2 regions of the Ruminococcus hominis genome follow, and region 2 is predicted to be linked to the other one. Evidence: a T-box and tRNA genes for the amino acid it is inferred to sense, from the RefSeq annotation. Region 2 holds a T-box; the other holds one or more tRNA genes.

Region 1 (3,382 bases), 2.1 Mb from region 2:
TACTGAGGAGCATCCTCACGTTATCGAAAACGTGTGATGTAGATGCAAAATTTGCGAAGGAAGTATCCTCAAGTTCTAGAAAAGGCAAGATGCAGATGCAATTATACAGGCCAAGCAGGCTGAAAAGCATCTGCAAGTTCAAAGAAGAGCAAGTTGTAGATACATTGGCCTGAAAAAGAGTATCTGTGGAAGCAAATATCAAGGCAGTGCAGATACATCAGTTGCCCAAAGAACATCTACGACAGTGAATAAACCCAGGATATAGATACATTAGACACCAGAAAAAGAAAAAATAAAAAAAATAAAAAAAATAAAAAAAGGTGTTGACTTTTCCTTTTCCTTGCAATATAATAACTCTTGTCTTACGGATGAGACGGAAACAAAGCACAATATCGGGGTGTGGCTCAGCTTGGCTAGAGCGCCTGGTTTGGGACCAGGAGGTCGCAGGTTCGAATCCTGTCACCCCGACTTTGCGGGTGTAGTTCAATGGTAGAACACCAGCCTTCCAAGCTGGATACGTGGGTTCGATTCCCATCACCCGCTTTTCTTACGGAATTTTCGTAGGAAACCAGAGAAAAGGGGAATATGATATGAGTCTGTAGCTCAGCTGGATAGAGCAACGGCCTTCTAAGCCGTAGGTCGAGGGTTCGAATCCCCCCAGGCTCGGTATGGTGGGTATGGTGCAGTTGGTTAGCGCGTCGGATTGTGGTTCCGGATATCGTGGGTTCGAGTCCCACTACCCACCCTTTTCTTAAGAATGGATGAAACACCAGTTAAATAAGCGGTGTCGATAGAAGTCTTTGATGGGCTATCGCCAAGCGGTAAGGCACAGGACTTTGACTCCTGCATTCGCTGGTTCGAATCCAGCTAGCCCAGTTTTACCTGAATAATTAGGATAGTTTTATGAGGGCGTGTAGCTCAGGTGGTAGAGCACTTGACTTTTAATCAAGTTGTCCGGGGTTCGAATCCCCGCACGCTCACTGGAACAAGCAGTGTGCTGTTTGTTCTATTTTTTTCTCCATCACATATTAGAGGAGATATGCGGATGTGGCGGAATTGGCAGACGCGCTAGACTTAGGATCTAGTGTTTACGACGTGCAGGTTCAAGTCCTGTCATCCGCAGTAAGCCAGATTTGTGGCATAGAGTTCATAAGAATGATGCAAATCTGAATAAAAATGTTAATATCGGGGTGTGGCTCAGCTTGGCTAGAGCGCCTGGTTTGGGACCAGGAGGTCGCAGGTTCGAATCCTGTCACCCCGACTTTGCGGGTGTAGTTCAATGGTAGAACACCAGCCTTCCAAGCTGGATACGTGGGTTCGATTCCCATCACCCGCTTTTCTTACGGAGTTTTCGTAGGAAACCAGAGAAAAGGGGAATATGATATGAGTCTGTAGCTCAGCTGGATAGAGCAACGGCCTTCTAAGCCGTAGGTCGAGGGTTCGAATCCCCCCAGGCTCGGTATGGTGGGTATGGTGCAGTTGGTTAGCGCGTCGGATTGTGGTTCCGGATATCGTGGGTTCGAGTCCCACTACCCACCCTTTTCAAAAGAAAATTTGCCGATTATACAAGTTCGGTTAATCAAAATAATTTAATATGGGCGTGTAGCTCAGGTGGTAGAGCACTTGACTTTTAATCAAGTTGTCCGGGGTTCGAATCCCCGCACGCTCACTGTAGGAAAAGATCAATGATTGTATTCATTGGTCTTTTTTTTGTTGCTAGCTTACAATTACTGTCTGTTTGTTTTTTTTATATATTGAAAATGTAAAGAATTGAGGATTCTTTTATTGACATATATAGATAGTCGATATATAATCAAGCTAAGATATATAGATAACCGATATATCAGCTGGGAGTCAATCCCCCAGTTGATATAGCCTCCGGCAGGATTGCAGAGGTGCGCGTCATTTTGCAATGAGAATGTTAAGAAGTGTACGGTTAACGTGAAATCAGAAGATTAGGAGGAATTGTTATGGCAGTTGATAGAAGTCTGGTATCAGGAAGCACAACGATGTTGTTATTAAAGCTTTTATCTGAAAAGGATATGTATGGTTACGAGATGATCGAGACCTTAAGAGAAAAGTCCCAGAATGTATTTGAATTAAAGGCAGGAACATTATATCCATTACTTCATGGGATGGAAGATAAGAAATATCTGACGGTCTATGAGAAAGAGGTTGGCGGCAAGGTCCGTAAGTATTACAGTATTACGAAAACTGGGAGGAAAGTTTTAGCAGAGAAGAAAGAAGAGTGGGAAATTTATTCATCAGCTGTAGTGAATGTGCTAAATGCAGCGGTTTGTTAGAAGGGGTGATGTTTGATGAGACGAGAGGAGTATTTGCATATATTAACAGAACAGATTCGCTGTAAGATGGCAAGAGCGACGATAGAACAGGAAATCAATGATCACATTGAGGATCAGAAAGCAGAATTCCTAGGTGAGGGAATGGGTCAGACAGAAGCGGAAGAAGCTGCGATTCGAGAGATGGGAGATCCGGTAGAAGTCGGGCTTGAGATGGACAGAATCCACCGGCCGACAATGGCGTGGGGGATGATCGCACTGATCGTTGGATTAAGTCTTGCAGGCTATCTTTTACGAAGTGTTATGTATCAGACCGTTTTAGGTATTGAGCAGAGTGCGGGAAAAACAGAAGAATTGTTCTGGGTAGGAGCGTCATCGAGCTGGCATACATCTCTGGAACTGCCGGCACTTTTACTCGGACTTGTGCTGATGATCGGCATTTGCTATATGGATTATACGAGGATTGCGGTTTATGCAAAACCAATCTTGATCGCATATCAGGTGTTACTTTTCATTGGACTGCAGGTCGCCGGTGCGAAAATGTATGGGTCAACAAGATATATCATAATGCCTTTCGGAAATATTGTATTGAATCTGATTGATTTGCTCTGGCTGACAATTCCGTTGTTTGCAGCGATATTATATAGTTACAGAGGTCAGGGATACCGAGGAATTTTAAAGGCAATCCTCTGGATGATCATTCCGTCTTATTTTCTGATCATAAGATGCCAGAGCCTGATTGCGGCAATGATACTGGAAGTGGTTTATTGTGTGGTTTTGGCGGCGGCTGTTTACAAAGGCTGGTTTCAGGTTTGTAAAAAAGCAGTACTTACGGGAATCGGAGTAGTTGTTGTTCTGATACCGGTACTGCTTGCAGGAGGCATCTGGTGTTTTGGCATGGCTTACCAGAAAGAGCGTATAGCGGCTATTTTCTCGATCGGTGATTATGCAGTAGATTTCCCAAGAGTCAATGTGATTCGGGAAATGATTTCCGGAAGCTCAGCATTTCATGGCAATCCGCAGTTTAAAGAACTTCTGACATACGTAGACGGAAGAGTCCATCTGCTTGCAAGTGTGGTAGC
Region 2 (3,382 bases):
TAGTATGTTTTCAGCGAAAAGTCAAGGGGTTTTCAGCATTATTTTAAAATGTACATCCTCCGTGCCAACCAATAAGGTGATTGACACGGAGGATGCAGTAAATCTTAATATGCTTTTCCCCAATATACCATATGTTTAGCAGGTTTTCCGCAACATACACATACATTAGAAATTTCTTCCTGTTCTTCTGGAATACATCTTGATGTCACCCCGCCTGTCTGGTCTTTGATTGCTTCTTCACAAGCATCATCTCCACACCACATTGCACGGATAAATCCAATCTGGTTTTCAGCGATGTCTTTCATCTCATCCATGTTTGTTGCTGTGTGAATATGTGAATCTCTAAACGCTTTTGCTTTCTCAAAAAGTGCTTTCTGAATGTCTTCAAGAATTTCTGACAATCTTGTTTCGATTTCATCTAAAGCAACCACAATCTTTTCTCTTGTATCACGACGTACAATAACAACCTGTCCGTTTTCGATATCTTTTGGTCCGATTTCAATACGTGTAGGGATTCCAAGCATCTCCTGCTCACTAAACTTCCATCCAGGGCTCTTCTCTGAATCATCAATCTCTGCACGATATCCTGCTGCCTTTAATGCTGCAAGTAATTCATTTGCTTTGTCTAAGACACCTTCTTTATGCTGGGCAATCGGAACTACTCTTGTCTGAACCGGTGCGATGTGTGGTGGAAGTACCAGACCACTGTCATCACCATGTACCATAATGATTGCTCCAATAATACGTGTAGACAATCCCCATGATGTCTCATATACACTGTGAAGCTTGTTCTCTTTATCTGAGTAACTGATTCCATAAGCATCTGCAAATGCATTTCCAAAGAAATGGCTTGTACCTGACTGCAGAGCTTTTCCGTCATGCATCAGTGCTTCAATTGTATAAGTATCTTCTGCTCCTGCAAATTTCTCGCTTGGTGTTTTCTTTCCTGTAACAAGCGGAATAGCAAGATCATTTTCTACAAAATCTTTGTATACATCACGCATCATTAATGTACGTTCTTCTGCTTCTTCATATGTTGCATGGATCGTATGACCTTCCTGCCATAAAAATTCTCTTGAACGAAGGAATGGTCTTGTTGTCTTTTCCCAACGCAATACAGAGCACCACTGATTCCAAACCTTTGGAAGATCACGATAAGACTGCACTGTCTTGCTCCATACATCACAGAATAATGTTTCTGATGTAGGTCTGATACAGAATCTCTCCTGAAGAGGCTCTTCGCCACCTTTTGTTACCCATGCAACTTCCGGTGCGAAACCTTCAATATGATCTTTCTCTTTCTGAAGTAATGACTCTGGAATCAAAACAGGAAGATATACATTCTGCACTCCTGTTTCTTTAAATCTCTTATCAAGATTTGCCTGGATATTTTCCCAGATTGCATAGCCATTCGGAAGATAATTCAGACATCCTTTTACTCCTGAATAATCACATAACTTTGCTTCGCGTACAACATCTGTGTACCACTGTGCAAAATCCTCATCTCTTGCTGTAATTGACTGTACTAATTTCTTTTCTTTTGCCATTGCTGCTTTCCTTTCTTTTTATTTTATTTTTATCGGAATACATTTTTCATTTCTAAAAATGCACCTGCCTTCGGAAATAAAAAACGCCGGGAACTTCCATTCCCTTCCAAACGAAAAGGGACCGAAGTTCTCGGCGGTACCACCCTAATTAACCACTGTTGTGATTCTCTTTATCTGTCATTAACGCTGACTTACGCTGTACTTTCATACAGAAGCTCCCAGGCAGGTTCTATATTATCTCCGCAGAAATCTCCCAGCAAATGATTCCCTCTCTGTGCCGTCTCCAACATATACTAACCCTGTTCAACGCTCATATCACATATCGTTGCAATTTTACCCGAATTACCCAAAAATGTCAAGATAGGCAAACGCATCTCGCCATTTTAAATCGCCTTTGGCGATGGGCGAGATGCCGTTCAAGGTAAAACGTGCATCCTCCGTGTCAATCAGCGTAGTGATTGACACGGGAGTGAACAGTAACTGCATTTCCACCTCTTATTACTTCTGGATCTGCAACAATTTTTGTTTCAAATCCAACTCCAGTTTCTGCATCTCCTGCTCCGCTGCTTTTCGTTTTTCACGGCCTTCCTGCTGAATATGCATCACCTCATCTAATGTAGAGATCAAGGATTCGTTTGTCTGTTTTAATGTCTCGATATCAACGATTCCTCTCTCCGACTCTTTCACTGTATCTATCGTTGCCATCTTTAATTTCTCTGCATTTTTCTTCAACAGTTCATTTGTCATATTTGTCACTTCACGCTGTGCTGCAGCCGCCTGTGCAGAATGTTCTACTCCCAGCCCAAGTACCATCTGACTCTTCCATAACGGAATTGTATTCACAATCGTCGACTGGATTTTTTCTACCATCAACGTATCATTTCCCTGTACCAGTCTGATCTGTGGTGCTGTCTGCATCGAAATCTGGCGAGTCAGCTCAAGATCATGTAATTTCTTTTCAAAGCGATTACACATAGAATCTAAATCTTTCGCCGCCTGTGCATCTTCTGCAAGCCCTGTTGCCTGTGCTTTCTGTAACAAATCCTGAAGTTCTCCGTTTCTGACTTCATTTAATTTTTTCTTTCCGGCTACAATGTACATAGTTAATTCTTTATAATAAGTAAGATTCAATTCATACATCTTATCCAGAAGTGCAACATCTTTCATAAGCTGAACCTGATGTGATTCCAGCACTTTACATATTTGATTTACATTCGTCTCTGCCTTGGCATACTTTGTTTTCATTGCTGTGAGCTTGTTTGAGCTTTTCTTAAATATTCCCAGAAATCCTTTTTCTTCCTCTTCATCAAAAGATTTCAGTTCCTTTACTACACCGCTCAACAAATTACCCACTTCGCCAAGATCTTTTGTTCTCACATTCTCCAGTGCACTTTCCGAAAAATCCGCCATCTTCTTTTGTGTGCCTGCTCCATACTGCAGAATCATATTAGAATTTGTAAGATCAATCTGCTCTGCAAATTTCTCCGCCATCTGCCTTTCTTCTTCTGACAAAACATTTTCTTCCGCTATAACTTCTTCTTTCTTTTCTTCTACCACAGCCGGTTCTTGTTTCTCTTCTGCTGTTTGAAATGGATCTAATGTCAATGTAGGCGTTGTATCAAAATCTTTAAAATTATTTTCCATAACATTTCCTCTTTTCTTTTCGCAACCATTTTTTTATTTTTTAAGTCCGTCCTCTGTCAGTCCTTCCTGTGCAAGCATCGTCTTCAACACAGAAATGTCACTGGCAACATCCCACGCCGTATCCTGAAACATTGCATCCAACAGTTTTTCAAACGCAATATTCAATGTATCCAGCGTTTTTTCGATTTCAT

The links. A T-box is a leader RNA that pairs with one kind of tRNA and senses whether it is charged. The one in region 2 lies ahead of proS (proline--tRNA ligase), so its partner is inferred to be a tRNA-Pro.
Positions count from the first base shown of each region.
Region 1: it encodes a tRNA-Pro, which carries the amino acid that the T-box ahead of proS (proline--tRNA ligase) is inferred to sense. The anticodon was not compared.

Region 1 covers NZ_JACOPE010000001.1:2,699,496-2,702,877, reverse strand. The annotation lists tRNA gene H8S40_RS12075 (tRNA-Pro) at 394-468, shown strand; tRNA gene H8S40_RS12070 (tRNA-Gly) at 473-543, shown strand; tRNA gene H8S40_RS12065 (tRNA-Arg) at 593-666, shown strand; tRNA gene H8S40_RS12060 (tRNA-His) at 672-745, shown strand; tRNA gene H8S40_RS12055 (tRNA-Gln) at 805-876, shown strand; tRNA gene H8S40_RS12050 (tRNA-Lys) at 908-980, shown strand; tRNA gene H8S40_RS12045 (tRNA-Leu) at 1,042-1,122, shown strand; tRNA gene H8S40_RS12040 (tRNA-Pro) at 1,187-1,261, shown strand; tRNA gene H8S40_RS12035 (tRNA-Gly) at 1,266-1,336, shown strand; tRNA gene H8S40_RS12030 (tRNA-Arg) at 1,386-1,459, shown strand; tRNA gene H8S40_RS12025 (tRNA-His) at 1,465-1,538, shown strand; tRNA gene H8S40_RS12020 (tRNA-Lys) at 1,597-1,669, shown strand; gene H8S40_RS12015 (PadR family transcriptional regulator) at 1,971-2,303, shown strand; gene H8S40_RS12010 (permease prefix domain 1-containing protein) at 2,319-3,382, shown strand, end outside.
Region 2 covers NZ_JACOPE010000001.1:567,433-570,814, reverse strand. The annotation lists gene proS (proline--tRNA ligase) at 105-1,547, opposite strand; T-box leader at 1,661-1,863, opposite strand; gene H8S40_RS02480 (toxic anion resistance protein) at 2,046-3,191, opposite strand; gene H8S40_RS02475 (5-bromo-4-chloroindolyl phosphate hydrolysis family protein) at 3,225-3,382, opposite strand, start outside.